DNA from 4 places in the Yersinia intermedia genome. Region 1 is predicted to be linked to each of the others. Evidence: predicted binding sites of a transcription regulator. Region 1 holds the regulator's gene; each other region holds the start of a gene.

Region 1 (8,150 bases):
GTAATACTTGCAGAAGATAAGGTTATCGCCATGGTTCACTCCGCTGGGTTAACTGTGTTATTCGCTATTGCTGCGACCCTGAGCGCATCGGGCGCTCTGAGATAACAGTGTTACCTGAAGGAGTAATATGACAAAAGGAATAAAAAAATATTCTTTATTCCTTTGAGGAATAATAAAAACGTGAAGGAATTGTCTATGCGGTTAACTTAAATATCTATTTGGCCCCTCATGAAAATACGAGCATCACCGGCAATTAAGGTACGATCACCGGCTAAGGTGCAGAATAATTCGCCACCCCGCGCTGATATCTGCCGGGCGTGTAGTGATGACCTTCCCAGTCGCGCTACCCAATAGGGCATTAAGGTACAATGGGCTGAGCCAGTAACCGGATCTTCATTGCTGCCAAGGGTAAAGTAGCGCGAAACAAAATCCACTTCATCACCTGGCGCGGTCACAATCACTCCACGGCCGGTATAGGCAATTAGCGCAACAATATCGGGTTGTAACTGCCGTACCTGCTGCTCGTTTTCCAGTACCACTAACAGAGATTTTGCCTGCCATACCTGCTGAATATGGCTGCCAAGCAATGCCCTCAACTCTGCTGCAATAGCGATTTGGTCGGGCGGTAATGAAGGGAAATCCAGCGACAGTCGACCGAAGTTATCGCCATCGCGCTTGACGTACAAGTCACCGCTGGCACTGCGAAAACAGATATCCTGCAAGCCAGGATTAACGATACTGAACATCACATGCGCCGCCGCTAATGTGCCGTGTCCACATAAGTCGACTTCACGTTCCGGCGTAAACCAGCGGATGGCCGATTTATCTCCTTCATCCCAGACAAAACTGGTTTCCGGTAAATTAATCTCGGCCGCAATACTTTGCATCTCTGCTGCCGACAACGGTTTCTTCAGCAGATACACACCCGCCGGGTTGCCGGATAACCCTGCGCCGACAAAAGCATCAACATGAAAATAGTTATAAGCCATTAAGTAACCCCAGGGTTAATGCCAAATCAATAACACACAGGCTGCCGTCAGCAAGCCCATCGAGATATTAAAGCTAAACCAGGCGCGGCGGCTACGTAATAAACGACCAATCAAAGTACCAAAACCCAGCCAAATAATACCGGCCACCAGGTTCACCATAAACATACCAAGGCTTATCATTACGATAGAATGATTATAGGCGGCCCCCGTCATACTGAAGCTGGCGACTGACCCTAGCCCCATCAACCAGGCTTTGGGATTAAGGAACTGCAATAACCAGCCCTGATACAAGCGCAGCGGTTTTGGCGGTGCGACATTGGTTTCCAATTTCTCATAGGCAGAAGTGGCAATTTTCCATGCCAGCCATAGCAGATACAGGCTACCCAAAATTTTCAGAACCAGATGGAGGGAGGGGTAGATAAGAATCAGGCCACCGACACCAAAGGCCACCAGTAGCAACATGCTCTGCATGCCTAACATAATGCCTAACATCAGCCAGATAGAACGCATAAAACCGAAGTTAGCCCCCGCAGAGGTCAACAACATATTGTTCGGACCGGGGGTAATAGCTGCAACCCAGAGAAAACCTACCATTGAAAGAAATAAACTCAGCTCCATGAGACGGGTGCCTCCCACCCAAAATGATGCGCGATATACCCATGAAGCTAACAGTGTGTTATTGATCACACAAGAGCAACAACATGATTTCCATTCACTATATGCATGAATTATTTCGCCCACTGGCCGGAGCCAGTAATCCACATCTGCAAACACTGCTGCCACGGCTGGTCAGACGCCATGTGACATTGCAACCATTCTGGCAACGGCTGGAACTGCCTGATGGCGATTTTGTCGATCTGGCCTGGAGTGAAAATCCCGAGCTGGCGAGAGATAAGCCCAGAGTCGTACTCTTCCACGGTTTGGAAGGTAATTTTTACAGCCCTTATGCTCATGGTCTGTTAAGTGCATGGCAAGCCAAAGGCTGGCTGGGGGTGGTGATGCATTTTCGTGGATGCAGTGGGGAGCCAAATCGTAAGTCACGCATTTATCACTCTGGTGAAACAGACGATGCCCGCTTTTTTCTCCGCTGGCTGCGGGAGAGCTATGGTCAGGTGCCAACCGCCGCCGTCGGAGTCTCTTTGGGTGGCAATATGCTGGCGATGTATTTGGCGGAGCAAGGCAAGGATAGCCTGTTGCAGGCCGCAGTGGTGGTATCAGCACCACTGATGCTTGAACCCTGCGCTAATCGTATGGAACAAGGCTTCTCACGGGTCTATCAGCATTATTTACTGAACCAACTAAAGTTAAATGCCACACGTAAGCTTTTGCATTATCCCGGAAGCCTGCCTTTGGATCTGGCTCAATTGAAAGGATTGCGGCGAATCAGAGACTTTGATGATGTCATAACTGCTAAAATTCATGGTTTTAATGATGCAGTCGATTACTATCGCCGTTGCAGCGCCCTGCCGCTATTGCCGCAGATTACAACTCCGCTGCTCATTATTCATGCTAAAGATGATCCCTTCATGACCGCGGAGGTGATCCCAAACCTTAGCGACTTACCAAGCAATATTGACTATCAGTTAACCGAGCATGGCGGCCATGTTGGTTTCGTCGGTGGCTCATTGAAACACCCGCAAATGTGGCTGGAACAGCGAATTCCAACCTGGCTTTCCCCTTATCTGGAGCAACAGTAATGATAGTTCCCTGGCAGCAAGTTGACGGTGAAACGCTGGATAACTTACTTGAAGCCTTTGTGTTACGTGAGGGCACCGATTACGGCGAGCATGAGCGCTCATTAGCGCAAAAAGTCGAGGATGTACGCCGCCAGTTGATCAGCGGTGAAGCCATATTGGTGTGGTCCGAGTTACATGAAACCATCAATATTATGCCGCGCAGCGCATTTCGTGCCGGAGCAGAAGAGCAGCAATAGTCCTTTCGCCGTTAAGAAGACATTCGGTGAAACAGGGTGACAAGCCCGCCACTTTGCCCTAAAAATAATCATCAACGATAAAAAACAGGCAAGTACAGCCCGGCCACTGAAGGTCTAATTCCATGGAGTTACAGCTAATATGTCGACTAAACATCCGGTTATAGCCGTTACCGGCTCAAGTGGCGCAGGGACAACCACCACCAGCCTGGCGTTCCGTAAGATCTTTCAGCAACTGAATATTCGCGCAGCGCAAATTGAAGGTGACAGCTTCCATCGCTATACCCGCCCTGAGATGGATGCAGCCATCCGTAAAGCGCGGGATCAAGGCCGGCATATCAGCTATTTTGGCCCCGAAGCCAATGACTTTGGCCAGTTGGAGCAAAGTGTGTCGGAATACGGCGAACACGGTACTGGCCGCTCACGTAAGTATTTACATACCTATGATGAAGCAGTGCCATACAACCAAATTCCCGGTACGTTTACCCCGTGGGAAGCATTGCCACAACCTACTGATGTACTGTTTTACGAAGGGCTACACGGTGGTGTGGTGACGGAACATCATGATGTGGCAAAGCACGTCGATCTGTTGGTGGGCGTAGTGCCTATCGTCAATTTGGAGTGGATACAGAAGCTGGTGCGAGATACCGGTGAACGTGGCCATTCACGCGAAGCAGTGATGGATTCCGTAGTCCGCTCCATGGATGATTATATCAACTACATTACGCCGCAGTTCTCACGCACTCATATCAACTTCCAGCGCGTGCCAACCGTCGACACATCAAATCCGTTTGCTGCCAAAGCCATTCCGTCACTGGATGAAAGTTTTGTGGTTATTCATTTCCGTGGTTTGGAACAAATTGATTTCCCTTACTTACTGGCGATGTTGCAAGGATCATTTATCTCGAATATCAATACATTGGTGGTGCCCGGCGGAAAAATGGGGCTGGCAATGGAGCTGATTATGGCACCGCTGGTGCAGCAACTGCTGGAAGGGAAGAAAATCGGTTAATATCCTTCGTTCTTGAGGCCGCAGTATAGCAACTGCTGGAGAGAAAAAATAATTTGGCGCTATCCCAAGCCAAAGTAATTGGAGCTGCAGGTAGGCGGCAAGCGAACTCATCCCGATGAGCTTACATAAGTAAGTGATTCAGGTGAGCGAACGCAGCTAACAACCCTGCAGCTTCAAGTACGAAGGGTTTGCTTAGGCGATATCACGAATTTCAAAACTGTGGGTAATAGACGCCGCTTTACCCAACATCAGTGAAACGGAGCAATACTTTTCGGCTGACAACTCAACGGCTCGCTCAACAATTTTGTCGGTCAGGCCTTTGCCGCTGACAATAAAATGCAGGTTGATGTGTGTAAACAGACGCGGTGCTTCTTCACGGCGCTGCGAAGTTAATGACACTTCGCAATCGCGCACATCATTGCGGCCTTTTTGTAAAATAGAGACCACATCAATCGCACTACAGCCACCTGCCGACATTAACAGCATTTCCATCGGACTCGGTGCTTTGTCTCCGGCATTACCGTCCATCAACACCTGATGACCTGATGCCGATTCACCCAAAAATGTCAGCCCCTCAACCCACTTTATACGTGCCTGCATAACGCTTGCTCCCAGTTAAATTTTCTGATTAAGACTACCCTTTCATTTACAAACTGGCAATGTAACCCGACGTTCATCATGCTGAAGCGATACAACACAAGACACTGGCTTCATCCTGTGCTACAAACAGAACCGAAAGTGTTGTTTCTAGAATTAAATAGGGTAGCTTCTCAATACTCAGTGAAGGGTTTCTATCCGGTACGTATCTTGGCTATACCTTTCGGCAGTTGAGCAAATTAATATGCTACGAGAAAGTGTATTTTATAAGCACGCCGTACAGGGAACTCTGAGCCCTGTTAAGTTAGGCAGCGATAACAACAGAGGATAACAGCGAATGGTTCTCGGCAAGCCACAAACAGACCCGACTCTCGAATGGTTCCTGTCTCATTGCCATATCCACAAATATCCATCGAAGAGTACGCTGATTCACCAAGGTGAAAAGGCCGAAACGCTTTACTACATCGTGAAAGGCTCCGTTGCGGTGCTTATCAAAGATGAGGAAGGTAAAGAGATGATTCTCTCCTATCTTAATCAGGGAGATTTCATCGGCGAACTTGGATTATTTGAAGAAGGCCAAGAACGTAGCGCCTGGGTTAGAGCAAAAACCGCCTGTGAAGTGGCTGAAATTTCTTACAAAAAATTCCGTCAGCTTATTCAGGTCAATCCAGATATTTTAATGCGCCTATCTTCACAGATGGCGAGTCGCTTACAAATTACATCTGAGAAAGTGGGTAACCTTGCTTTCCTTGATGTGACTGGGCGTATTGCACAAACGCTGCTTAATCTGGCAAAACAACCTGATGCCATGACCCACCCAGATGGGATGCAGATTAAAATTACCCGCCAGGAAATTGGTCAGATAGTTGGCTGCTCCCGCGAAACCGTGGGGCGGATACTAAAAATGCTGGAAGATCAAAATCTGATCTCCGCACACGGTAAAACGATTGTCGTCTACGGCACCCGTTAATTCCCCCTAAACGGGTGTCGATACTGTCGGCACCCGTTTTTTAATCTTTTGTGATCAATAAATTTCTGGGGCCTTTATGAAATGGCAACGGCTGATTTATCGTCCTGAAGTTATTTATCGGCCCAATGTTAATTACGCGCTGCGCCAAACATTGGTTCTCTGCCTGCCCGCAGCATTAGGGTTTGCTCTCGGCGAACTTCGACTGGGTTTGATGTTTTCCCTGATACCCGCCTGTTGCAATATCGCCTCGCTGGATACACCACACCAACATTTTTTCCGGCGTCTGCTGGTCGGCGGCACGCTGTTTACTGCGAGTAGCTTCCTAACCCAGCAACTGCTGCTATGGGATATTCCATTGCCCGCCGTCATGCTCGGCCTGGCATTAGTTTTGGGGGTGAGTGGGGCGATTAGCCAGTTGAATAGCCATTTGTTACCGGCTGCCCTGATTGCTGCTATTTTTAGCCTCAGCATGGTGGGCCGCGCCCCGATCTGGCAAGCGCCTTTACTGTGTGCGGTGGGGACACTTTGGTATGGTGTGTTTAACTGGTTATGGTTCCGACTCTGCAAGGATCAACCGATCCGCGAACCCTTGAGTCAACTTTATTACTTGCTAGCCGATTATTGTGACACCAAATACAGCCTGTTTGCTCAGCACCTTGAGCCGGAAAAATCGATACCGCCGCTGCTGGACAAACAACAGGCGATTATGGACAAGATTAATCAGCTTTATCAGCAATTTAATCTGATTCATAACACAACGAAGAAAGAGCAGAAACGGTTGTTGGGATTGTTCCAAATGGCTCTCGATCTGCAAGAGCACATTACTGCGGCCCTGATTCAGCCAGAAAAAGTACAGGAGTTAATGGAGCAAACGCAGATTGAGGGGGTGATGCGCCGTAATTGCCAGAAAATCTCAGCCCAAATGCGCACTATTGCCAACGATATTCTCTATCACCACCGTGCTGCTGAACATTTTACTGCCGATGATGCTCTGCCAGAACTGGCAAACATCGCACAGGCACACCCGAACAACCCGGTCGCACAATTCTACTACTACCATATCAGCCATATTACCCAATTATTGAGTGACCGGCGGCCACTGTATGACCGTGACCTGATGTCCAGCCAACAATCACAGCCGTTCTGGCCAGCATTGATCAGCTATCTGTCGTTCAAATCAGGCGCACTGCGGGAAGCGGCTCGCCTGGGAGTGACACTGGCAGCAGGTAGCTATATCGGCAGTTTAATTCATTTACCCAAGCCTTATTGGATTCTGCTCACGGTGATGCTGGTAACGCAGAACGGTTATAACGCCACCAAGGTACGAATCCATCACCGTGCACTCGGTACCTTTATCGGGCTGTTACTCGCAGCTACCTTGTTGCATTTTCAGATGTCGGAAGGCACCACGCTGAGCATCATGTTACTCATCACATTGATAGCCTATCTGGTTCAACGCAAAAACTATGGCTGGTCAGTCATTTTTAGAACTATCACGACTGTGTATATCTTGCAGTTATTGACCGGAGAAGGCGCTGACTTTTTGGTTCCACGCCTGCTGGATACCTTAATTGGTTGCGCATTGGCCTTTGCCAGCGCCTTATGGCTGTGGCCCCAGTGGCAGAGTGGCTTACTGCGTAAGAATGCCCATCAGGCGCTAGAGGCGTATCAGAAGATTTTGCGCTTGCTGCTGACACCTGAACCAGATATCACCCAACTGGCCTATGAACGCATTGAAGTGAATAAGGCCAGTAATACCGTGTTAAGTTCCTTAAATCAGGCGATGCAAGAACCGGGATTCAACTCAAAATATCTGGCAGATATGCGGCTATGGGCCACTCACAGTGAGTTGATTGTCGGGCATATCAATGAGATGACTATCCTGACACGGGCCTATCCCTTGGGGAGTTCAGCACCAGGTAAACATCACATTCAGCTCAGCGTCGAACTGGCGGCGGATTATTTACAACTCTGTGAGATAGCCATTCAACAGTGTCAGCAAAGGCTGGAGTCGGACAACAGCGAAGGTAATAACGATTTCGTGCAGATGCCGGATGTCACACCGGATACACAGATCTCTGAGCTGGAACGTAATTTACGGCGGGTCTTGTCACATTTAAGCGTGATGCATACGGTGTCCGCCATGGCTTGGCAACAACAACCCCATCACGGTATTTGGCGCAGTCGGAGGTTGCGGGAGCAAGCATAACAAGGGAGAGGCAACAGCCTCTCCCTAATTGAGTTAACCCTGGACCAGGCTGGCGACTGCTTTATCCAACCTTGCCATTCCTTGTTTGATATCATCCAGCTCCACCACTAATGAAGGGGCTAACCGCAACACATTCGGCCCGGCATTGAGGACCATCAAGCCATTAGCGGCCGCAGCCATCAACAACTCCCGCGCACGGCCATGGTATTGCGGCGTTAACTCGGCACCAATCAATAACCCCATACCACGGATATCCTCAAACAAATGATACTTGTTGTTGATATCTTGCAGAGCCTGCACAAACAGCCCATGGCGCTGTTCAATACCATTAAGTACCTCAGGGGTATTAATCACATCCAACGCAGCCTCAGCAACGGCACAGGCCAGAGGATTACCCCCATAAGTAGTACCATGTGTGCCCACTGCCATTACCGACGCAATTT
Region 2 (8,150 bases), 1.7 Mb from region 1:
CACTACGGAAGCCCGAGGCTTTAAAGAATTCCATAAAGCGCGGCACGATACCGCCAGCAATATAAACGCCACCAAAAGTGCTGAGATTCAATGCCAGATTGCCGCCAAAACGGCCCATAATCACGCAAAATAGTGATAAGGCGCGGCGGCAGTCAGTACAGCTATCCGCCAGAGCGCGTTCAGTAATGTCTTTCGGTACCAGATTCTCCGGCAGGCGTGCGTCAGATATCACGATAGCCCGGTATAAATTAACCAGCCCCGGCCCGGAAAGTACCCGCTCAGCAGAGACATGGCCCAGCTCCTGGCGCAAAACCGCCAAAATAACGTCTTCTTCTTCACTGTTCGGGGCGAAGTCCACATGACCGCCCTCTCCCGGCAAGCTAATCCAACGGCGGTCCACATTAACTAAATGGGCCACACCTAACCCAGTACCTGCGCCATAAACTGCCACTGGTTTACCCGGTTGAGGCGTTGTACCGCCAAACTGCAACACATCCTGTTCGGACAGCACCGGGATCGCCATCGATACCGCCGTAAAATCGTTGATCACCTCCAGATGATCCAACCCCAGGCTTTGCTGCATGGCTGCAATAGAGAATGCCCAAGTATGATTGGTCATCGCCACCCAATCCCCGGTAATCGGGCAAGCAATAGCGATACAGGCAGCCTTTACGGTGACTGTATGTTCTGACAGATATTGCTTAATGACATCTTCCAGGCTGTCGTATTCCAACCCTGAATATGTTTTTGCTTGTGATATTTCGCCCGTCGCCACAGCGCAAAGCGCCAAACGGGCATTAGTGCCGCCAACGTCACCCACCAGGGCATAGCTCGTCATCAGAAACTTCTCCGTTACAGGGGGATGCTTAATTTCAACTACGCCCACTGTAAAATCAGGTTGGAGAAACAACAATATCAATGCGCTAAACCCTTTCGCTTTGTGACAAAGATCACATAAAAACGTTTCAGCAACGGCAAAATACCGCTGCTGAAGGTGAAAAATGACGTAAGTATTTAGCGCGAATTGCGCCCTTTCTCAGAAACCGGTTGCAATGCCGCAAGCTGGCGCGAGCGAATAACACGCATCCGCAGGCTGTCATAGGCCCAGTTGTAACATACGGTGTAAGGCAGGAAGAACAAGAAGAAACCGATCTCCAACATAAATGCCTGTAACAGCGACACGCCCAACGTGAAAGCCGCGATAGGTAAGCCTATCAGGATAAAACCACCCTCGAAGCCCAGTGCATGGAGTACCCGCACGAGCAAAGTCTTTGCTACCCGGCTGACTGGCCAGAAGTGGTCAAACAGACTGTTGTAGACAATATTCCACAGCATCGCTACCGAGGAGAGGATCACGGCTAATGTTCCCATTTGCAGTATGGAACGATCCAGTAACCATGCACCAATGGGCGCACAAATGGCGACGGCAATCACTTCAAACCCAACGGCATGAATAATCCGCTCCAAGAGAGATCGGTGATGAACTTGCATAAAACACCTACTTAAATTAATTGATGACAGATTGTTGGAGGTGATTATCATCGTTTTTTAAGATAGATTAAAAATAGAACCCATCGATAAAATAGATAGTTTATGCAATATTCTCCCGAAGCCTTAATCGCATTTGTTGAAGCCGCAGCCCTTGGGTCCTTCTCCGCGGCGGCACGTAAGTTGCGCAAAAGCCAATCAACTATCAGCACCGCCATCGCTAATCTGGAAGCCGATCTGGGGTTGACCTTATTTGACCGCCAGGCGCGCCAGCCGGTATTAACTGACCATGGCCGCCGGGTGTTATCCCATGTGCAGGAAATTCTGGCGGCCAGCGAACGGCTGGATAATCTATCAATTCGCCTGGCAGGTCAGGTTGAAACTCGACTGACTTTTGTCCTTTCTGATACTTATCAACCAACACATCATGAGGTCTTACTACGCCGTTTTGAGCAGCGTTACCCTGATATCGAATTTGAGTGCCTGATTGCCGAAGAGGGTGACGTTATTGACCTGCTACAACTGCGGCGCGCACATATCGGTGTAGTAGAAGTTCAGTCGCACTATCCACCGGATATTGCGGCCCGCCGATTAGCCACACAGACTGAAATGGCGATATTCGTGCAGCAGGGTCATCCGCTGGCAAAGCTCCCTCAGGTTCACCGCGAACAATTGGCCACCACCCGACAACTTTGCCTCAATACTTACAATCGAACTGAACGCAACCAGTCACAAGGGCTAATGTGGTCAGCCCCCAGCTACTTAATGTTATTAGAAATGGCGGAGCAAGGCTTCGGCTGGGCCATTTTGCCACGCTGGTTGGTGGATCAATACAGCCGTAAAAAACTGGTCGCGTTGCCCACCATTGGTTGGCCGAAAATGATCTCTATTGATGCGGTTTGGTCGAAAAAAAGCCCACCGGGGCCAGCGGGCTATTGGTTGTTAGACCAATTAACCGGTAGTAATGGTATCGATAAACCAGACGCCTAATTAGTGACTACTGTAATTATTTTCTAACATTCCCTTCTCCGCTTTATCTTGTGATCCTGTTAGCTTACGTCGCCAGTGAAAACGCATACACTAAACTGTCGTTTACTCTCGCTAATAAGGATCATCATGGTCTATCAGGCAACGTCCTCCCGTTATCAAGAGATGAAATATCATCGTTGTGGTCGTAGTGGATTAATGCTCCCGGCAATTTCTCTTGGCCTGTGGCATAACTTTGGTGACAGTACACTGTACGAAAATAGCCGCAATTTGGTTCATCGTGCTTTTGACCGTGGTATCACTCATTTTGACTTAGCCAATAACTATGGTCCGCCGCCCGGTTCAGCCGAACTGAACTTTGGCCGCATCCTGCAACAAGACCTGCGCCCCTATCGTGATGAACTGATTATCTCTTCAAAAGCGGGATACACCATGTGGCCTGGCCCTTATGGCGACTGGGGTTCGAAGAAATATCTGGTGGCCAGTATCAACCAAAGTCTGCAACGCATGGGGCTGGATTATGTTGATATTTTCTACCACCATCGCCCAGACCCTAACACACCATTGGCAGAAACTATGGCTGCATTGGATCTGCTGGTGCGCCAAGGTAAAGCGCTGTATATCGGTTTGTCTAACTATCCAGCCGCGCAAGCCCGCCAGGCCTGTGACATTCTGGCGAGTCTCGGTACGCCTTGTCTGATCCATCAACCTAAATATTCGATGTTCGAACGCTGGATTGAAGCCGATCTGCAAGACACCTTAGATGAGTATGGCGTGGGGTCAATTGCCTTTTCACCGTTGGCGGGCGGCGTTTTGACAGATCGCTATTTGGCCGGTATTCCGCAGGACTCAAGGGCTGCCAGTAGCAGCAAATTCCTTAATCCTGAGCAGCTTACCGCAGAAAAACTGGTCAAAGTGCGCCAGTTGAACACGTTGGCGCACGAGCGCGGCCAGAAGTTGTCACAGATGTCTTTAGCCTGGGTATTACGTGGCGGGCGGGTGACTTCAGCACTGATTGGTGCCAGCAAAACCAGCCAGATTGACGATGCTGTCGGTATGTTGGCAAACACGGACTTCAGCGCCGAAGAAATCAAACGTATTGAAGATATTCTGGTGTAAACGCTCTCTCTAAGCAGCAATAGGGGTACTCAGGTACCCCATCCATCACTTTTACAGATAAATCTCAATTTTTTATTTTACAGTTTTATCTGAGTCACAGTTGCCGAACCGCAGTTTAAGATAGGCCATAGCCAATAAAGCTGCGCAAGGATAAATCATGTCAAAAGTGGATGTTTTGAAACCGACGATATTTAGACCTATTTCGTTAAGACCACTGTTATTAGTAACGATATTAGCCTGGTTTCCTCTCGTTCCTATGGCAAATGCCGAGAGTATTGAGCTACTCCCCAGTGTTTCATTGCAGATAGGTGAGCAAGATCGCCGTGGCAATTATTGGGATGGTTATGACTGGCGCGATCAGCGATGGTGGCAGGATCATCAGGGGCGGGATTTAGGCGAACGAAACCGCCATGGGCATTACTGGGATGGGCACCGCTGGCAAAACAGAGACTCATGGCAAAAGAACTATTATTACCGTGAAGGGCGCTATTGGAAATACGATAAACATCATGACAACCACGGCAAGAAACATCATCGTGGTAAAGGGCATGAGCGCCATCATGATGATGACTAATTAGCAAAGGCTTCAGGCGGATGATTGGCTATCGATCCGCCACCATAAATACCTTAGAGCAAGCTAATCAGCAGGTAGGCATTTAATCCAACCACGACTAACACAATTATCTTCCCCAAAACTTGAATCAATTTTGAGTTAACCATCTCTCCCATCAATTCTTTATTGCCAGTGAAAGCCAGCAATGGAACTAACGCCAACGCAATACCAAAACTCAGCAGTACCTGACTCATCACTAAGATCCGTGTTGCATCCATCCCTGCCAAAATGACAATAAATGAAGGCAACATGGTCACCGTGCGGCGCACCCAGATAGGAATATAAAACCGGACAAAGCCTTGCATCACGACCTGCCCTGCCAATGTCCCCACCACTGTCGATGACAACCCGGCTGCAACCAAACTTAAGCCAAAAATAGTGGCGGCGGCATTACCTAACAAAGGTTGTAGTGTTAGATATGCTTGCTCGATTTCAGCAATACTGCCATAGCCATTGAAGTGGAAAGCCGCTGCTGCCGTTGCCATCATCGCCAGATTTACAAAACCGGCAATTGTCATGGCAATCGCCACATCCAATTTTGTGGCAGCATAACGGGATGTCTTGGAGTCATCTCCCGCCGTTTGCGTCAAGGATGAATGCAGATAAATAACGTGTGGCATTATGGTGGCACCTAATACCCCAGCGGCCAAAAACACCGCGTCACGATTAGGTAGCTCAGGAACCAACATACCGCGCCCCAACGCCGCGAGTTCCGGCTGGGAGAAAATAAGTTCGACGATATAAGCCGCAGCCACAAAAATCAGCAACCCAGCGATAACCAGCTCAAGAGGTTTTTGCCCACGTTTTTGCAGCATAAGAATCAGGAAAGTGGCGATACCGGTCAGGACAGCACCTTCAAGGAGTGTCACGCCTAGCAGTAATTTAAACCCGATGGCTGCCCCGATAAATTCGGCAAGATCTGTCGCCATCGCAATAATTTCAGCCTGTACCCAGTAAGCCCATACCGCAGGCCGTGGAAAACGGTCACGGATATGCTCAGCCAGATTTTTGCCGGTGGCAATACCGAGCTTGGCGGAGAGCAATTGAATCAACATAGCCATAATGTTGGCCCAAACCACCACCCACAATAAGGTATAACCGAAAGAAGCCCCGGCCTGAATGTTGGTAGCGAAGTTGCCGGGGTCGATATAACCGATGGCCGCGATAAAAGCAGGCCCCATCAGGGAGAGTTTTATCCTCCTTGATGTACGGCGGGATGTATCGACAGCGCGGCTATTTAGCATTCAGTATTACCCTTGAAAACTTACGTCTACTTTCTTACCAGCAATAATATCTAAATGATAATAATTATCAAGCGCATTTGGAGTGGTAAAAGTTATCTCTCTAATAGCTAACAACGTATAATCAGGCGGCAGCAATCACCGGTGACTGCTTTCTGAAAACGCGAGTTAACTATTCCATCGCTATTTTCGTCGCGCGTTACTACAATTGTTCAACCTAGCATATTTGAACTACTTTCGTAGCAAATTATTAACATCCTATTTTTTGTGATCAACCCCACTAATTCGTTTGCATTAGTGCAAGTGAATTTCTATATTTGCTGTCTACATCTCGTTTTTAATGTAGCCGTTACATAAAATGTCCACCGAAATCTAGCCTGCCTCAAATTTGGAGCACACATGTCCCATATTCTGCAGTTTGCGTTGGCCTTAGTCGTGGTGGCCATATTAGCTCTGGTGATCTGTAAGGATCGGAAAAGCATTCGCATTCGGTTTGTTATTCAATTGCTGGTAATTGAAGTGTTGTTGGCGTACTTCTTCCTCCATTCAGAAGCTGGATTGGGTTTTGTGAAAGGATTCGCCGGTTTATTCGACAAGTTACTTGGATTTGCCGCTAACGGTACTGACTTCGTCTTTGGCAATATGGGTGATAAAGGTTTGGCGTTCTTCTTCCTGAGAGTGCTGTGCCCAATCGTCTTTATTTCTGCTCTGATTGGTATTCTGCAATACATTAAAGTTCTGCCGGTCGTTATTCGTATTATTGGTACTTTGCTGTCTAAAGTTAACGGCATGGGTAAGCTGGAATCATTCAACGCCGTCAGCTCACTGATTCTGGGCCAATCTGAAAACTTCATCGCCTATAAAGACATTTTGGGCAAAATGTCTGAAAAACGCATGTACACCATGGCAGCAACCGCGATGTCGACAGTTTCCATGTCAATCGTGGGTGCATATATGTCAATGCTGGACGCGAAGTTTGTGGTTGCAGCGTTAGTGCTTAACATGTTCAGTACCTTTATCGTGTTGTCATTGATCAACCCGTATAAAGCAGAGGATGAAGAAGAGTTGCAACTGAGCAACTTGCACGAAGGCCAGAGCTTCTTTGAAATGCTGGGTGAGTACATTCTGGCCGGTTTCAAAGTGGCTATCATCGTTGCAGCCATGCTGATTGGTTTTATCGCATTGATTTCTGCGATGAATGCCTTATTTAGCTTGCTGTTCGGTATCAGCTTCCAAGGTATCTTGGGCTATGTCTTCTTCCCGTTTGCCTGGGTGATGGGCGTACCAACTCATGAAGCCTTACAAGTTGGTGGCATCATGGCAACCAAACTGGTTTCTAACGAATTCGTGGCAATGATGGACTTGCAGAAAGTGGCATCAGAACTGTCGCCACGCAGCGTGGGTATCCTGTCAGTATTCCTGGTTTCATTCGCTAACTTCTCCTCTATTGGTATCGTAGCCGGTGCGATTAAAGGTTTGAATGAGCACCAAGGGAATGTGGTTTCACGCTTTGGCTTGAAGCTGTTATACGGCTCTACGCTGGTCAGTGTGCTGTCCGCCTCTATTGCGGGCCTGGTACTCTAAGTCGCAGAAAAAAATCCTTAAAGAGGCGCTACGGCGCCTTTTTTTATGCCTACGATTCACGCCAGGGCTATTTACACGAATGATGATTCTTTGAGTAATCAAAAGTTGGGGGACTTTAGTGGGTAAATTTAATACTGGGATGGATGTGATATGGCAGTTAATAAGCAATAAATGGCGTTGTAAGTGAGGTAGTGAATATAATGGTGGGTCGAGCGGGATTACTCGGCCTCTGGCCTCGCCCTTCGGGTCAACGCTGCGCGTTGCTGTCTCGCTTCGCTCGGCTCGAACCTGAACGCAGGTTACTCGTATCATTTTGATACTCGCCCTTCGGGCCAACGCAAGCGTTGTTCAAAACTGACATGCAGTTTTGTCTCACCCACACGATTTCGTGCAGTTTTTGAGTTTTTAGTGTCGGGGGATTAATGCGGTACTTGATATAATGGTGGGTCGTGCGGGATTCGAACCTGCGACCAATTGATTAAAAGTCAACTGCTCTACCAACTGAGCTAACGACCCATTATATAGATTTATTCGACATTTTTAACGCGATTCATGCGGGATTACTCATCCTGCGGACTCGCCCTTCGGGTCAACGCTGCGCGTTGCTGTCTCGCTTCGCTCGGCTCGAACCTCTAACCAATTGATTAAAAGCTACTATCTTGCCAACTGAGCTAACGACCCATTGTAGGATACTGCGAAGTAAAAGAAGTGGTGGGCGATACCAGATTCGAACTGATGACCCCCTCCGTGTAAAGGAGATGCTCTACCAACTGAGCTAATCGCCCACTTCTACTACTTTAAATCTTAACGCTTTGAATAATGAGCGATGAGTGGTGGGCGATACCAGATTCGAACTGATGACCCCCTCCGTGTAAAGGAGATGCTCTACCAACTGAGCTAATCGCCCTCATCTATCTCATTTATTGCTTTACTTCATAACACGTCGAGTTTGGTGGGCGATACCAGATTCGAACTGATGACCCCCTCCGTGTAAAGGAGATGCTCTACCAACTGAGCTAATCGCCCCGCCGTGTTGTTGGAGTCGCATTATAGGGATAGTTCGAAGTGAGTCAACGGTTTTTAAAACGAAAACAATCGTTCGCCGCAAATTTAAACAG
Region 3 (8,150 bases), 650 kb from region 1:
TTGCAGTGGGGCGTATTGGTGTGGTTGGGGGTGGGGGCTTCTGCGTTAGGTTATTTCATGTGGAACTATGGTGCGACACAAGTCGATGCTGGCACCCTGGGTATCATGAATAACGTGCATGTTCCGGCTGGGCTGCTGGTGAACCTGGCTATTTGGCAAGAAAAGCCCCATTGGCCCAGTTTTATCATTGGGGCCATTGTGATAATGGCTTCGCTATGGGTACATCGGCGTTGGGTCGCTCCGCATTCTTTACAAACGGCAGACTCTCGCAAGCGTGTTGCCGGGCCGAACGAATAAAAGCTTCAGTAACCGGTTGGCGCTGCTCTCCATCACGGACGGCGGCGTACAACCGGCTCCATAAACCATTTCCCAGCGTTTTAGTGGTGACCAATCCCTGGCGTTCGAAACTCTCTACCACCCAATGTGGCAGGGCGGCGATCCCCATGCGCGCTGACACCATTTGAATCAGTAGCAAAGTATTATCCACATTCTTTAGAGGTGGATTAACTCCTGCGGGTTGCAGGAAATGCCGCCAGACATCTAACCGTTGCCGCTGCACCGGATAAATCATTAACACTTCTTGTGCTAAATCTTCCGGCTCGATGCGAGCCTTATTGGCTAATGGGTGGTCTGGAGCCAGTACCAGACGCACCTCAAAATCAAACATTGGCGAATAGTGCAAACCACTACGCGGCAAGATATCTGATGTCAGCACCAGATCCAGCTCCCCTTGCTGCAAGGCGGGTTGAGGATCGAAAGTCACGCCTGATTGGAAGTCCATCGCCACTTGCGGCCAGCTCTTGTGAAAATTGTCTAATGCAGGTGCCAGCCATTGAATACAGCTATGGCACTCGATGGCGATGCGCAGCGCAGTTTGGTGCGGCTCATTGCAGGTTTGCAGTGCCTGTTTAATTTGTGGCAGCACTTGTTCTGCGAGTTGTAACAAGATCTCTCCCTGCGTAGTGAAACGTAGCGGCTGGCTTTTACGCACAAACAGACGAAAGCCAAGGCGTTGTTCCAGATCACTGAACTGGTGAGACAAAGCCGATTGGGTCTGATGAAGTTGTGTTGCTGCCGCCGCCAGCGAGCCGGTATTACGCAAAGCTTGCAGGGTGCGTAAGTGTTTCAGTTCGATCATGAGAGTCCTTCACAGTGACAGTGAACAAAATGCGCTTGTGGATTATACAGTACCTGCTGATTATGGATGTGTAAACATCTGGATGGCTAAATGGGAAATATGACGATGACAATTTTAAATCACACACTGGGTTTTCCGCGTGTAGGTCTGAAACGTGAACTGAAAAAAGCGCAAGAAAGTTACTGGGCAGGCAACTCCACGCAAGAAGAACTGCTCAATGTGGGTCGTGAATTGCGCGCCCGCCATTGGCAACAACAACAGCAAGCAGGTATTGATTTGGTGCCGGTCGGTGATTTCGCGTGGTATGACCATGTATTGACCACCAGCCTGCTGTTGGGCAACGTCCCTGAGCGCCATCAAAATGCGGACGGTTCTATTGATTTGGATACGCTCTTCCGTATTGGCCGTGGCCGTGCACCAACCGGTAAGCCTGCGGCAGCGGCGGAAATGACTAAATGGTTTAACACCAATTATCACTACATGGTGCCAGAATTCCAACAAGGTCAGCAGTTCAAACTGGGCTGGACTCAACTGCTGGATGAGGTGGACGAAGCGCTGGCATTAGGCCACAAAATTAAACCAGTATTGCTGGGTCCAGTAACGTATCTGTGGCTGGGTAAAGTTAAAGGCGAGCAGTTTGACCGCCTCTCTCTGCTGCAAGATATCCTACCGGTGTACCAACAAGTGCTGGCCGAATTAGCGAAACGTGGCATTGAGTGGGTACAGATTGACGAGCCTGCACTGGTTCTGGAGTTACCACCAGAGTGGCTGGGCGCTTATCAACAGGCTTATCAGGCGCTGGAAGGCAAAGTTAAATTGTTGCTGACCACCTATTTCGACAGCATCGGCCATAACCTTGACGTTATTCGTGAGTTGCCAGTGCAAGGTCTGCATGTTGATGTGGTTGCGGGTAAAGATGATATTGCTGTTCTGGATGCAACATTGCCAAAAGAGTGGCTGCTATCACTGGGGATAATTAATGGCCGTAACGTGTGGCGTGCTGACCTTAGCAACTGGTTCGAGCGCCTGCAACCACAGGTTAATGGTCGCCCATTATGGTTGGGTAGCTCTTGCTCCTTATTACACAGCCCGATTGATTTAAGTGAAGAAACACGTCTTGATGCAGAAGTGAAAAGCTGGTTTGCCTTTGCTCTGCAAAAATGCGCTGAACTGGCATTATTAACACAAGCATTAAACGCGCCGAGCGAAGCCAAACTGGCCGAGTTAGCTGCGTATAGTGCGCCGATCCGTGCCCGTCAATCCTCCAGCCGTGTTCATAATACGCAGGTGGAGCAACGTCTGGCGGCCATTACTGCGCAGGATATTGAACGCCAACTGCCTTATGAAGGCCGCGCTGAAGCGCAGCGTAAGCGCTTTAACTTACCGGCCTGGCCAACCACCACTATCGGCTCATTCCCGCAAACTACTGAGATCCGTGGTCTGCGTCTGGACTTCAAGCAAGGCCGTTTGGATGGGAAAAACTACCGCACAGGTATCAGCGAACATATCAAGCAAGCCATTGCTGAACAGGAGCGTTTAGGTCTGGACGTATTGGTTCATGGTGAAGCAGAACGTAATGATATGGTTGAATATTTTGGCGAGCATCTGGATGGATTCGTATTTACCCAAAATGGTTGGGTGCAGAGTTACGGTTCCCGCTGTGTTAAACCGCCAGTGATTATTGGTGACATCAGTCGCCCGGAAGCGATCACGGTTGAATGGGCCAAATATGCTCAATCTCTGACGGACAAACCAGTAAAAGGTATGTTGACCGGCCCGGTCACTATCCTGTGTTGGTCATTCCCGCGCGAAGATGTTAGCCGTGAAACCATCGCCAAACAAATTGCACTGGCGCTACGTGATGAAGTGGAAGATCTGGAGAAAGCCGGTATTGGTATCATCCAGATCGATGAGCCTGCGCTGCGTGAAGGCTTACCCCTGCGCCGTGCCGATTGGCAAGCGTATCTACAATGGGCCGTTGATGCCTTTAAACTGAATGCGGCTGTCGCGCAGAATGACACCCAGATTCATACTCATATGTGTTATTGCGAGTTTAATGACATCATGGACTCCATTGCTGCGCTGGATGCTGATGTGATTACCATCGAAACCTCTCGTTCAGATATGGAATTGCTCGAATCATTCGAAGATTTTGCTTACCCGAATGAAATTGGGCCCGGCGTTTATGATATTCACTCGCCGAATGTGCCAAGTGTGGAGTGGATTGAAGCATTACTACGTAAAGCCGCTCAACGTATCCCGGCAGAACGTTTGTGGGTTAACCCGGATTGTGGTTTGAAAACGCGTGGCTGGCCAGAAACCCGCCAGGCATTGGCAAACATGGTACTGGCTGCGCAACGTTTGCGTGAAGAACAAGTCTGATGCTATCTCGGTCTAATCGTTAAATTCTGGGCGCATCTCGCGCCCTTTTTATTGCCGTTATTTCACTTCTTCAGATATGGGATTGGCGGCAACACCATGTTGATTAAACCAGTCGAGCATCCGCTGCCAGCCATCCAGTGCGGATTCGGCGTGATAACTTGGGCGGTAGTCAGCATTAAAAGCATGCCCGGCATCTGGATAAACAATGATTTCTGCATCGGCATTTGCTGCACGTAACGCCTGACGCATAGTATCGATATGTTCTTGCGTAATACTGCCATCTTTACCGCCATACAACCCCAGCACCGGAGCACTGAGATCGACTGCGATATCCACCGGAGATTTGGGTAACAGTAAGGTTTTTTCACCGACCAGTTTGCCATACCAAGCCACTGCCGCTTTTAACTGTGGGTTATGGGCTGCATACAACCACGCAATCCGCCCACCCCAGCAAAATCCGGTAATGGCCAGTTTACTGGTATCCCCGCCATGGCGTGATGCCCAATGTGCCGCATGATCAAGATCTACCATAACCTGACGGTCTGGTACTTTACCCACCAGGTTTTTCACTAATGCATTGATATCATCATATTCTTTGGCATCGCCTTGCCGAAAGAACAGCTCAGGGGCAATTGCCAGATACCCCTGTTTCGCTAGTCTGCGGCAGATATCCTGAATATGTTCATGCACGCCAAAGATTTCTTGCACGACAATAACCACCGGATATGGCCCATTTTGTTGGGCCGGTTTAGCAATATAGGCCGGTAACTCATCGCCTTGAGACGGAATGGTGGTTTCCCCGCAGTGAATGCCTTGTTGATCGGTATGGCGGATCGTCGAGGCCAGTGGGTCTACCGCAGGGGTGAAACCGCCTGCTGCCTGCCGGAGAGTCATAAGTTGATCAGTTTTCACTGTAGTCTCCTTGCGATATGAGGAAAAAACTTCTGGTTTAATTACCTATTGCGCCCTGCTTTTTGCTGTTGCCGAGTTTAACTATAGGTAATCTTTGAGATTAATGAGATCAGGTTTTTTGTAATTATAATTTCTGGTGATTCACATCTTGAATTTTATAGCTCAGGCTAATGGTTGGATAACGCTTAATAATCGATAGACGTTAACGATTTATAGAAGCTAGCAATTAACAGCAGGATATTGGTCTATCATTCCTGCTAATAGATAAAATATATTCTTCATACTTGGTATCGCAGTGGTGTGAGCTGCAACTGCAATCAGCTTGGATATAATTGCCATTTTTCGCTATGTTTGTCTGAAAAATAGCCTTAATTGCCTTTATATGTGATTCGCATCACACTTAAAATGTATTTGTATAACTCATTTCTTTTGGCTAAGTGACCATCATCACGAAATGAAGTGGCGATTTTGAGTAAAGTATTTCTTTGCACCTCCCTACAACATCTCTCATGAAAGAGGAGTCTCACACATGGCTAAATCCGACGTTTTTCACTTGGGCCTGACTAAAAATGATCTGCAAGGGGCGACTCTGGCTATCGTTCCGGGTGATCCGCAGCGTGTTGAGAAAATCGCTAAATTGATGGATAACCCAGTACATCTGGCCTCTCATCGTGAATTTACTTCGTGGCGCGCCGAATTGGATGGCAAAGCGGTGATCGTCTGCTCAACGGGTATCGGTGGTCCATCGACGTCTATTGCGGTTGAAGAACTGGCACAGCTTGGTGTACGGACTTTCCTACGTATTGGTACCACTGGTGCTATTCAGCCACATATTAATGTTGGTGATGTGTTGGTTACCACCGCCGCCGTGCGTTTAGACGGTGCCAGCCTGCACTTTGCGCCGATGGAGTTCCCGGCAGTGGCTGATTTTACCTGTACCACCGCATTAGTTAATGCAGCCAAATCAGTGGGTGCGACTACCCATATTGGCGTGACGGCCTCTTCCGATACCTTCTATCCGGGGCAGGAGCGTTATGACACCTTCTCTGGCCGTGTGGTCAGCCGTTTTAAAGGCTCCATGGAAGAATGGCAATCTATGGGCGTGATGAATTATGAAATGGAATCTGCAACCTTGCTCACCATGTGTGCCAGCCAAGGTTTGCGTGCCGGCATGGTCGCAGGGGTAATTGTAAACCGTACCCAGCAAGAGATCCCAAACGAAGAAACCATGAAAGCGACTGAAAGTGACGCAGTGAAAATTGTGGTAGAAGCGGCGCGTCATTTGATCTAAGACCGCCATCTGAGCTAACAGCGACGATTGGCGAGTCAACAAACTGTCTGTTATCGGGTCAGTCTTCTGGCCCGTTTTTTATTTTTCCGGTTTATCTGCTAAGGTCATCACTCTTATAAAGAACAATAATAAGAGGAAAGTATGACGACAACTGCTCTATCTCATCCCTCCCTAATCCCACTTGATGGCGGTATTAATTTTCGTGATCTTGGCGGTAATCAGGCTGCTGACGGGCGGCGTATCAAGCGCGGATTGCTGTTTCGCTCAGGCGCACTCGACCGCTTAAGTGTGAGAGATTGTGATTTCCTCAGTAGCGGCTCGGTCGCTCAAATTCTTGATTATCGCGATGCCGATGAAGTTCAGGCTAAACCAGATGTGGTGTGGACTGGCGCCAGTTATCACAATATTCCGGCCAACCCGCTGAGCAGTGAAGTCAATGCCAATTTGGAAAAGCTGACTAACGAGACATTAGCGACATTTGATGCCCGTGGTTTTATGTTAGAGCTTTATCGCCGACTGCCTTTTAATAATCAAGCCTATAAACAACTGGTTGGGTTGTTGCAAAATTGTGCATCCCCAGAGCATGCTGCTGCGGGGGTGGTACAACATTGCGCGGTCGGGAAAGACCGTACTGGTATTGGTTCTGCGCTGGTGTTATTTGCCTTGGGGGCCGATGAAGCGACGGTATTGGAAGACTACCTATTGACCGAAACTACTCTGGCCCCTTTCCGTGAGCATATGCTGGCAGAGTTGGCACTCAAACTGAATGACCAAGCGTTAGGGCAATTCGCTTTTGTCTTATCGGCCAAAGAAGAGTTTATTCAAACTGCTCTGCGTAGTATTCAACAGCGTTATGGTAGTCGTGAACAGTGGTTGCAACAGGAGTTCGGCCTGGGTAGCGCTGAGCGCGGAAAGTTACAGTCCTATTTTTTAGAGTAGTCGTTTATCTACCCGCACTCTTGCTGATCTTTATAATATTGAGTCACCACTGGGTGGCTCTTTTTAACCGCTTAATGATACAAACTACCGCTTAACCAGATCGCTGATATTTCTCTTAGGGGCCAGGCGTATGTTAACGCCTGACAAATTCCCTGGAGAGAATGCTCATGCAACATGCGATTACCTTTGTTATCGCTTCAGCGTGTATCCTTATGATCTGCTACCGTTTATACGGTATCTTTTTTGTTCGTAAGGTACTGCGCGTCGATGACAGTGAAGTAACACCTTCCCACACCTTCGAAGATGGTAAAGATTACGTTCCAACTAAAAAATGGGTGAACTTTGGTAGCCACTTTGCGGCAATCGCTGCGGCTGGTCCATTGGTCGGCCCTGTGCTGGCAGCCCAATATGGTTATTTACCTGGGTTTCTGTGGCTGTTGATCGGTTGTGTGATCGGCGGCGCGGTTCACGATACGGTTGTTCTGTTTGCCTCCATGAAGCATCAGGGGAAATCCCTGTCTGAGGTGGCAAAATCAGAGCTTGGCCCTGTTGCTGGCTGGTGTACCGGTCTGGCAATGTTGTTCATCATCACTATTACCATGGCCGGCTTGTCGATGGTTGTGGTACATGCACTGGAACGTAACCCTTGGGGTACTTTCGCTGTGTTCATGACGATCCCTATCGCTATCTGCGTTGGCTTGTGGGAGCGCATGACCGGCAGCATGAAAGGCGCTTCTTATGTCGGTATCGCCGCTATCATGGTGTGTGTATTTGTCGGCCCTTATATTGAAGGAACCTGGTTGGGCGATTGGTTAATGCTGAAAGCTGATACCGTCAGTATCATCCTGCCAATGTACGCTTTCTTTGCGACCGCACTCCCTGTGTGGATGCTATTAACCCCTCGTGGTTACCTTTCCAGCTTTATGAAAATCGGTGTATTCGGTGCGTTGATTGTTGGGGTTGTATTTATTAACCCTGAGATTCAATTCCCGGCATTGACCCAGTTTATTCATGGTGGTGGCCCGGTTCTGGCAGGCCCAGTCTGGCCGTTTATCTCCATTACCATTGCCTGTGGTGCTATTTCTGGTTTCCATGCCTTTATCGGCTCAGGGACAACACCAAAACAGATCGACAAATGGAGTGATATCTTGCCAGTCGGCTTTGGTGCGATGCTGGCGGAATGTATGGTTGGGGTTATGGCCCTGATCGCAGCAACCTCCTTGCATCCTGCTGACTACTTTGCGATTAACTCTTCCGCTGAAGCCTGGAGCATGCTCGGCATGGACGTGGTTAACCTGCCAAAACTGAGCCAGGAAATTGGTCTGGATCTGTATGGTCGTACCGGTGGTGCGGTAACCTTAGCTGTTGGTATGACGGATATCTTCATTCGTGTGCCATGGTTCAGCAGTCTGGCGGCTTACTTCTTCCAATTTGTTGTTATGTTTGAAGCGGTATTTATTCTGACCGCTGTTGACTCCGGCACGCGTG
Region 4 (8,150 bases), 1.5 Mb from region 1:
ACACCCCATAAGGAGAATACGATGCTGACTTACATTTTTTTCATGAAAGGTGATCAGGTTTTTACACTGGATAGCTCAGCACCTGATTTTGGGAAAAACCAGAAACGACTTTTAGACAAAGGCTACATAAAGCAGTTTGAAGAACTACAAGCCGTTTCACCGGAGGCTGCTCTTGCCCGGTTTAAAGATATCAAAGGCGAAGAGTACAAAACTGAGAGTGGTTTTACCTCCGGCGCAGTCTTTACCTCTCTGATAGATGTTTTGTTGAAAAAAGGCTGACTGTTCACAACAAGTGAACAGTTTTTCTATAAATATTTCTTTCTGAACAAGGTGACAGTATCAATCTATCATGGCGTGGTTCTAAAACATGCTCACTTAACGAATCACCCGATATAATGGAAATAACTAAAAAATACTTTAGCTTATACGGCTAGTTTGTTGATATTTAATGAATCAAATATAAATATCTATATTACTATCTTGTGCTTTTGTCTGGTCTGCGTTCTCAACAACATTACTTTTCCCATCATGCTTTTGCTGCGCTTGTTGCGCCTGACGACGTAACAATTCAGCCAGTTGCTGCTGTAGCATCGTTAATTGAGCTTGAATGTTTTTTCGCTGTTCTTTTGACAAATCAATGCCATCTTTGAGTTTTTGCGTAACCTCAGCGATTTTTGCGATTACATTCTGTATCTGAGTTGCCAAATCATTTCCAGCACTTGCAGTATTCTTGCCGCCATTTCCCGCCGCTGCTGCTATTGGTAAGCTCGCATTTATACCCATCGGACATATCCTTATCATTCGCTAAGTCAGTACAATGATTATCGGCAAATGGCGACTTTATCTTAATAATTTCAGCAATCCAAATATGATCCCAATCTATAGCCGCGCTGCTCAATGGCTTGTTTTAATGCCGGCGATGTCAGCACTTCTAACTCGGTCAAGCGTGGGTAACAATAGCCGCTGGTCATAAGAATGTTGTCGACAAACGCGGGGTGGCACATAATCTCGAGTGAATTAATTGCTTTTTGATCAGCATTTTCCAGCAACTGCAAAAATGTTTGTTCGGATAACGTTTCACCATAAAAACCACTATCGAACCACTCGCTGCTTCGCGGGTTATCAAGCACAATCTCATGCTGCTGTGCTTCATTGCGGTCAATACGCAGTGGAAGAGATTTCTGGTGGGCAAAAGCAACAACCAGCGGATAAATTTGCGGCAACATATGTACATGATGGTGGCTGTCGATGTGAGTGGGGGCACGGCCGAAGACTGCAACAAATTTATCAAACTGAGCAGCCAACTCCTGAGCTATCTCGTCAAGGTTCAGTTCACCCGCCTCGGCACGTTGCCACAACCACTTGCCCAGTTCACCGTTGGCATTAACTAATGATGGCATAGACGTTAACGGCCGCCCGTAAGTAAGAACAAAATGCATCCCTACGGGCAAAGTTGGATTTTGCTCGCTAAGTTCTGCCGCATGGTAGATATCGGCGCAGTTCATCATCGCCGTGGTGGATGAGACAATACCGTGCTGGAATGCTTCAATGATCCCGTAGTTTTGACCTTTGCTTAAACCAAAATCATCAGCATTAACAATAAGTAACTTTTCCATTGAGGGCTCCTTGTTAGGCCATTTCAGCAAGAAATGTCTGGCTGGAAACTAATCGGATAACCCCTCTTTGACGCAGTTGAATTTTTTGCGATAGTTCCCTGGCGTAAAAGAGGTGAGTTTTTTGAAGTTTTTAATAAATAACGTGGTATCGCTGTAACCTGCTTCAAAAGCAATGTCAGAGACTAAGTAATTGGTCATTTCAAGCTGAGTTTTAGCAAAGTTAACTCTAATTTCATTGATAATCTGCATCGGCGTTTTTTCGTAATAACGGCGGGTAGCGCGGGTCAGATACTCTTGGGTTTTACCAGAAAGTTCGATCATATTCACCAACGCTTTCTCACCAAACATCGATTTATCATGCATCTTGTCGATACTGCTCTTCAGCCACAGCGGAATATCGTCGTTAGTATCACTCTCTTTATGATGGCTGATGCGGTTAGTGACATAAAAAGTCAACAGTTCTACCAGTTCAGTAAGCTCATCGTCCCTAAAGTGTGGTGCAGAAATCGCCGATTCAATATAAGAGAGAAAATCACCTTTTAGGCGATAAGCCTGAGAAGCCACAACAGGCCGCGATAGCAGATGAGAATAGTGCTCTTCAAAGAAAGTTTTACTTATTCCCACATTCAGAATACGGGTGGCACCAAATTCATAGAAACTTTTGTGATGAGATCCCATGGGAATAAAAGCAAAATCACCTCGCTCTAAAAAGACTCGCTTACCGTTTATTTCCTGGAAACACATGCCGGTTAATATCAGCGTATATTCATAGTAATCATGTTGATGTAAGCCGGTGGCACTTTCCGTTTTGTTATAAATAAATAGATGAAACTCTTTTCCGTTAAAAAAGTCTTTTTGACGTACTAACCTGACTTCCATCTTATTTACCTTCACTTTCTCGTTCAAAATAGCCAATGTGTTATACAAAATTCACTGTAGCTTTCGATGCAATTCGATCAACTCATCAATTAACTCTCTGGCTAGCATCGCATTCATCAAATGATCCTGAGCATGGACCAGTACCAATGTTACTTTGGTTTTACCCTCTCCTTGGTCGGCTTCAATCAGCTTAGTCTGCACTAAATGCGCCTCATTTAGCGCCAGGCGGGATTGCGCCATCAACTCTTTCGCTTGAGCAAAGTCACCCGCCTTGGCCTGTTTCAAAGCGTTGTAGGCCAAACTTCTGGCTTGCCCCGCATTGATAATCAGCCCCATAACCACATCTTCCATTTCATCGGTAGGCTGCACATCATCCACGATTTTATCTAAATCAAACATGCTATTGTTACTCCGTAAATTAAAACCATTAATTAAAACCATGTTGCCTTGCGACATCAGCAAACCAGTAGCCACTTTTCTTTAGTACTCGCGTCTGGTCGGTGATATTCAACCGAACTAAACCATAGCGATTTTTGTATGCATTGAGCCAAGACCAGCAATCAATAAAAGTCCACAGATGATAGCCTTTACAGTTGCTACCCTCTTGTAACGCTTGATGTAACCACTTCAGATGCGCATGAATGAACTCGATGCGGTACTGGTCATCGACCATACCCGATGGCGTGATAAACTGCTCTTCACCTTCAACACCCATGCCATTCTCAGAGATATAACACGCAATATTGTCATAATTCTCTCTCAGGTTTTTCAGGATGTCATACAGCCCTTTTTCGTATATTTCCCAGCCACGATGCGGGTTGATTTTCCGCCCTGGCATCGCATAAAAACTGAATAAATCCTCCGGCGTTTTTACCTGCCCTTGAGGGGTTGGAATATCTTTTGCCTGAACACGTCTTGGCTGATAATAGTTAACCCCTAACAGATCGATTACACCAGCCGCAATGTGCTGGCAATCACCGGATTCAATCTGTGGCAATAAGTCGTGCTCTCGCAGCAACGTGATCAGTTCGCCAGGGTAAACACCTTTGGTAACGGGATCGAGGAAGCTACGGTTAAGCAGTAAATCGGCATGATTAGCCGCAATCTGGTCTGGTGCACTGTCAGAGCGAGGATAGGTCGGGGTAAGGTTCAAAATGATACCAATCTCACCGCCCTGCTTTAATTCTCGGTAGTTTTCCACGGCTTTGGCATGGGCCAATACGCTGTGATAAGCAACGGTGACCGCACGTTTAAAGTCAACCACCCCTGGGTAGTGCAGATCGTTCAGGTAGCCTGCTTCGACGGGCACAATTGGCTCATTAAAGGTAAACCAGTGTTTAACCCGATCACCAAACAACATAAAGCAGTTTTTAGCATAACGAGCGTAGGCATCCACAACAGTACGGCTTTCCCAACCTCCTTGTTCTTGCATGCATAACGGCATATCAAAATGATAGAGATTGATGAAAGGGGTAATGCCATTCGCCAGTAGGCTATCGATCACCGCGTTATAAAATGTGACAGCTTTAGGGTTAAGTTCACCCTCACCATTTGGCATCAGCCGCGACCATGAAATCGATGTCCTGAATGTGTTATGCCCCAATTGCTTTAACAGCAAAATGTCTTGCTGATAGTTATCGTAAAAGGTGGAGGTGTTTTCAGGGCCAATTTGACCATGAAAACGTTCCGGTGCAATTTCGTACCAATAATCGAAGATGTTTTTGCTCTTGCCATCCCGCAACGACGCCCCTTCGGATTGGGTGGCCGAGGTGGCGCTACCCCACCAAAAATCATCAGGAAATTGATACTTCATTCCGGCCTCCAGCCTTATACGATAAACATATTTAACGCTTAGAATTTCAAGCTATCAGCAATCTCTTCTTCACTTTCAACCTGACGATCAATTTCGTTCTGCGCCTTATTGGCAATTATCACGAATGGCAGATACATCAGTGTGGCGATGCCTAAGTTGAACAAGCTTAATAACATTGCGGCAATGCTGCCGTTGGTATTGAAGAAGGCACCTAAGCCGACCGGCATGGTCCATGGCGCAATATTGGTGATTGGCGGAATAAGGCCGGTGTAATACGCCACTGAAGTGATGATGGCTAACACCGGTTGAACCAAGATGAACGGAATAAAGAACAACGGGTTCATTATGACCGGCAAACCAAATAGGATTGGTTCGTTTATCTGGAAAATACTCGCCGGTGCGCCCAATTTTGCTACCTGACGATAATCCTCACGGCGGGAAGCAATAAAGATGGCAATAACCAGTCCAAGTGTTGCGCCGGTGCCCCCCAGGAAAATATAAGAGTCAACAAACGGCTTAGCCCACATATGGAATTCTTTACCGGCAGCCAGTGCCGCAGCAACAGAACCATACTGGGTATAGGTTGCAACGTTCTCCAATGCAAATGGCATCATAATGCCACTTTCCAGTGCAGATAAAGCCATCGCACCGTGTATCCCGAAGAACCACAACAGCGAGGAACACATGACATATACCCACCCCACGACACTGCCCATCTTCGACAACGGCGCTGATATGGTATCCATAATGATCTGGTGGAAGTTGGTGCCATGCAATCCAAGGGCATAAGCAATCACGCCCATGATGGAAAGAATGATAAACCCAGGAATCAATGCCGAGAAAGAACGGGAAACTGACGTCGGCACACTGTCTGGCAGACGGATAACCCAGTTACGCCGCACAATAAAGGTAAATAGCTCTGCCACCACCAAACCGATGATGATACCGGAGATGATATTAGCACCACCTAGCCAATTAGCACCGACGGCATAGGCTTCGCCAACACTGTATGGCGTCACGGTCATAAAAGCAGCAATAGCCAGCAGGGCTGCTGCCAGAGGATCGACTCTCTTCTCTTCAGCCAACGCCATGCTGATAAAGAATGGCGTCATTAGCGACATAATGCCGAGGGTACCGTTATAAACGTTACCGCCTATCGCTTTAAAACCATTAAGTGTAGTGATGGTATCGGCATCTAACCTTACACCCATCGAGAAAAAGAATGACCCGTCACCAAAACTTAAGAAAACATTGTTAATCAGTACGAACATGGCACCCGTCAGGGTTAACGGCATCAGCCGAATAAACCCATTCTTGATAGCATTAATATGTTGCTGTCTGCCTATTTTAATAGCAAAAGGCAAGATGACCTTTTCCAGAGAATTAATAAATGCGCTCACAGTGCACCCCTTATTGTTTTGCTTTTTTTATTGCGGCTACGGCAGCTTTTAATACCCCCAGTCCGTCGACTTTGCCGTATAGGAGCGCGTCGATCACTTCAACTGGCTTATTGGGGAACATTTTTGCCACTTCAGGCAACATGTAAGCGATTTGCGGCCCTAACAAAATAACATCCGCTTGAGCGCCATGTTCTGCCGCCAGTGCCTCAGGGTAAGCATTGATAATCACGGGTACGTCATACTTCTCTGCTTGCACTTTCATTTTCGAAACCAGTAGTGAGGTAGACATACCGGCTGAGCAAAATAGATAAATTTTTTTCTTTTCCATACCCAACACCTTTTGATGTTCAAAAGACACACGTTAACTATATGCCAGTGCAATGGTGAATTCCCTTTATCTGTACTTTATCGTGCCCCTTGCCCAGCCCCATTGTTTCTGGTTGTCGGCAGTATATGGCGTTAACAGTTAAGACAGTAATTCAAGTACTCACATAATCGTCTCTGGTTGACTTTTCATATTGATGCCCTTCACATTTCTAAGCAAATGCAATGTGATGTTTATCGCAAAATGATGATTCTTTTTCTTGGCGAATTAAGTTTAATATACTTACATATCATTTAGTTAATTATTATTCACATATTAGTGACGGATATTTTTCACTAGCAATAGGCGCTAGTGGCTGGCAGCAGCATTAATTAGGGCACCTTATCGGTTTGCAGAATTGTTTGAACTTAACCTTTGCCACTTTTCCATTTGCTCAGCTTGTGAGCTTTTTTTGTGGAACGAAATCTGAATGCTGTCCTCCGCATAACGCTGACAATAGCAATGAGTCGCTGATTTTCCCTTAATACTCTAAAGTTAACAGGTGTTTGCATTTTAAAGGAGCGACTAATGACGATATTCAGAAATAGAACACTGAGCTATAGCTTGAGCGGCTTGTTATTTAGCGTATTTGTTTCGATGTCCGCCTTGGCCGCCCCGGTAGTGACCGTAACAGAATTACAAGGTGGGTTGGATCATCCATGGTCACTGGCATTTCTGCCTGATAATGGGGGGATTTTAATCACGGAGCGCTCTGGGCAGTTGCGTTTGTGGCAAGCAGGGAAACCACTATCACCGCCTTTAAAAGGTGTGCCAGACGTCTATGCCAAGGGGCAAGGTGGCCTATTGGAGGTGGCGTTATCACCAACATTTCCTCAGGATCGCCGCGTATATCTAAGTTTTGCTGAAGCGGGGGACGAGGGGAAAGCGGGCACCGCTGTGGGTTATGGTCGTCTTGATCCCCAGGGGACAACCATTGAAAACTTTAAAGTATTCTTCCGCCAACAACCTAAATTATCTACCGGTAACCATTTTGGCGGTAAATTAGCTTTTGATAAGCAAGGCCATCTCTTTATTACTCTGGGCGAGAATAATCAGCGCCCCACGGCTCAAGACTTGAGCTTACATCAAGGTAAAATTGTGCGTCTGGCACTTGATGGTAAGGTGCCGAAAGATAATCCGTTTACCAATAAGCCTCCGGCAAAGCCGGAGATCTGGTCCTATGGTCATCGCAATCCACAGGGTCTGGCGCTTAACCCATGGACTGAAGTGATGTGGGCTAATGAGCATGGTCCTAAAGGCGGCGATGAAATCAATATCCCACAGGCCGGGAAAAACTACGGCTGGCCATTAGCCACTCATGGTGTTAACTATTCAGGTTTAGCCATTCCAGAAGCGAAAGGTACCCATGTTGAGGGCACCGAGCAACCGGCATATTACTGGGAGAAATCACCCGGTATCAGTGGCATGGCTTTCTATGACGCAGCCCGCTTCCCCATGTGGCAACATTCACTATTTATTGGCGCATTGGCTCAGAAGGAGTTGATTCGCTTGCAGTTGGATGGCGACAAAGTGATTGCAGAGGAGCGTCTACTGGGTGATCGCGGTGAGCGTATCCGCGATGTCCGGGTCGGGCCAGATGGTTATGTCTATCTGCTAACAGATGAGAGTGACGGTAAGCTACTGAAGGTCGGGTTGGCGGCGGGCTCATCATCCGAATAAGGGGTTTGCCCATAAAAAAGCCGGAGAACATCTCCGGCTTATCGTGTTATCACGGGCTAACGGTCCGAAGAAGCCTGCCATAAATTAAGCTGCCCATCGACCACATGCTGATCAATCGCCCGTAACTCTTCAGCACTAAAACTCAGGTTAGCCAAGGCTGCACAGTTTTCCTCCAACTGCTCTGGGCGACTGGCACCGATCAATACCGAGGTCACACGATTATCTTTCAATAACCAGCTCAATGCCATTTGTGCCAATGATTGCCCACGTTGTTGAGCTAACGCATTCAGTGCCTTGATACTGCGCAGATTAGCGGCTGATAGCATATTCTCCTTCAGCGAACCGCCAGCTTCTTTTTTCATTCGAGAATCATCGGGAATGCCATTAAGGTATTTCCC

What was found. The regulator CRP, encoded in region 1, controls carbon source genes, mostly activating them, when cyclic AMP is high. The targets are predictions, from matches to a motif close to ATGTGANNNNNNTCACAT.
Region 2: the regulator CRP is predicted to act here: its motif matches at 5,714-5,731, upstream of EL015_RS06395 (NupC/NupG family nucleoside CNT transporter).
Region 3: the regulator CRP is predicted to act here: its motif matches at 4,815-4,832, upstream of udp (uridine phosphorylase).
Region 4: the regulator CRP is predicted to act here: its motif matches at 6,258-6,275, upstream of EL015_RS05205 (PTS sugar transporter subunit IIB).

Annotation. Positions count from the first base shown of each region.
Region 1 is NZ_LR134116.1:4,380,509-4,388,658, forward strand. It holds gene tauA (taurine ABC transporter substrate-binding protein) at 1-32, opposite strand, end outside; gene EL015_RS20145 (PhzF family phenazine biosynthesis protein) at 207-989, opposite strand; gene EL015_RS20150 (LysE family translocator) at 1,005-1,607, opposite strand; gene EL015_RS20155 (hydrolase) at 1,709-2,686, shown strand; gene EL015_RS20160 (YheU family protein) at 2,686-2,922, shown strand; gene EL015_RS20165 (phosphoribulokinase) at 3,062-3,931, shown strand; gene EL015_RS20170 (OsmC family protein) at 4,124-4,531, opposite strand; gene crp (cAMP-activated global transcriptional regulator CRP) at 4,866-5,498, shown strand; gene EL015_RS20180 (YccS/YhfK family putative transporter) at 5,575-7,707, shown strand; gene argD (bifunctional acetylornithine/succinyldiaminopimelate transaminase) at 7,741-8,150, opposite strand, start outside.
Region 2 is NZ_LR134116.1:1,370,863-1,379,012, reverse strand. It holds gene glk (glucokinase) at 1-838, opposite strand, end outside; gene EL015_RS06420 (multidrug/biocide efflux PACE transporter) at 1,015-1,491, opposite strand; gene EL015_RS06415 (LysR family transcriptional regulator) at 1,594-2,478, shown strand; gene EL015_RS06410 (aldo/keto reductase) at 2,605-3,594, shown strand; gene EL015_RS06405 (DUF2502 domain-containing protein) at 3,752-4,168, shown strand; gene EL015_RS06400 (Nramp family divalent metal transporter) at 4,222-5,451, opposite strand; gene EL015_RS06395 (NupC/NupG family nucleoside CNT transporter) at 5,848-7,032, shown strand; RNA gene EL015_RS06390 (RtT sRNA) at 7,234-7,372, opposite strand; tRNA gene EL015_RS06385 (tRNA-Lys) at 7,473-7,548, opposite strand; RNA gene EL015_RS06380 (RtT sRNA) at 7,576-7,703, opposite strand; tRNA gene EL015_RS06375 (tRNA-Val) at 7,742-7,817, opposite strand; tRNA gene EL015_RS06370 (tRNA-Val) at 7,864-7,939, opposite strand; tRNA gene EL015_RS06365 (tRNA-Val) at 7,983-8,058, opposite strand.
Region 3 is NZ_LR134116.1:273,328-281,477, forward strand. It holds gene EL015_RS01290 (carboxylate/amino acid/amine transporter) at 1-297, shown strand, start outside; gene metR (HTH-type transcriptional regulator MetR) at 185-1,138, opposite strand; gene metE (5-methyltetrahydropteroyltriglutamate--homocysteine S-methyltransferase) at 1,244-3,520, shown strand; gene EL015_RS01305 (dienelactone hydrolase family protein) at 3,578-4,432, opposite strand; gene udp (uridine phosphorylase) at 4,962-5,723, shown strand; gene EL015_RS01315 (tyrosine-protein phosphatase) at 5,865-6,662, shown strand; gene EL015_RS01320 (carbon starvation CstA family protein) at 6,830-8,150, shown strand, end outside.
Region 4 is NZ_LR134116.1:1,113,387-1,121,536, reverse strand. It holds gene EL015_RS05240 (hypothetical protein) at 22-279, shown strand; gene EL015_RS05235 (FlxA-like family protein) at 454-783, opposite strand; gene chbG (chitin disaccharide deacetylase) at 855-1,616, opposite strand; gene chbR (transcriptional regulator ChbR) at 1,665-2,510, opposite strand; gene chbA (PTS N,N'-diacetylchitobiose transporter subunit IIA) at 2,547-2,894, opposite strand; gene EL015_RS05215 (glycoside hydrolase family 1 protein) at 2,923-4,308, opposite strand; gene chbC (PTS N,N'-diacetylchitobiose transporter subunit IIC) at 4,347-5,708, opposite strand; gene EL015_RS05205 (PTS sugar transporter subunit IIB) at 5,719-6,036, opposite strand; gene EL015_RS05200 (PQQ-dependent sugar dehydrogenase) at 6,601-7,752, shown strand; gene mgrA (L-glyceraldehyde 3-phosphate reductase) at 7,809-8,150, opposite strand, start outside.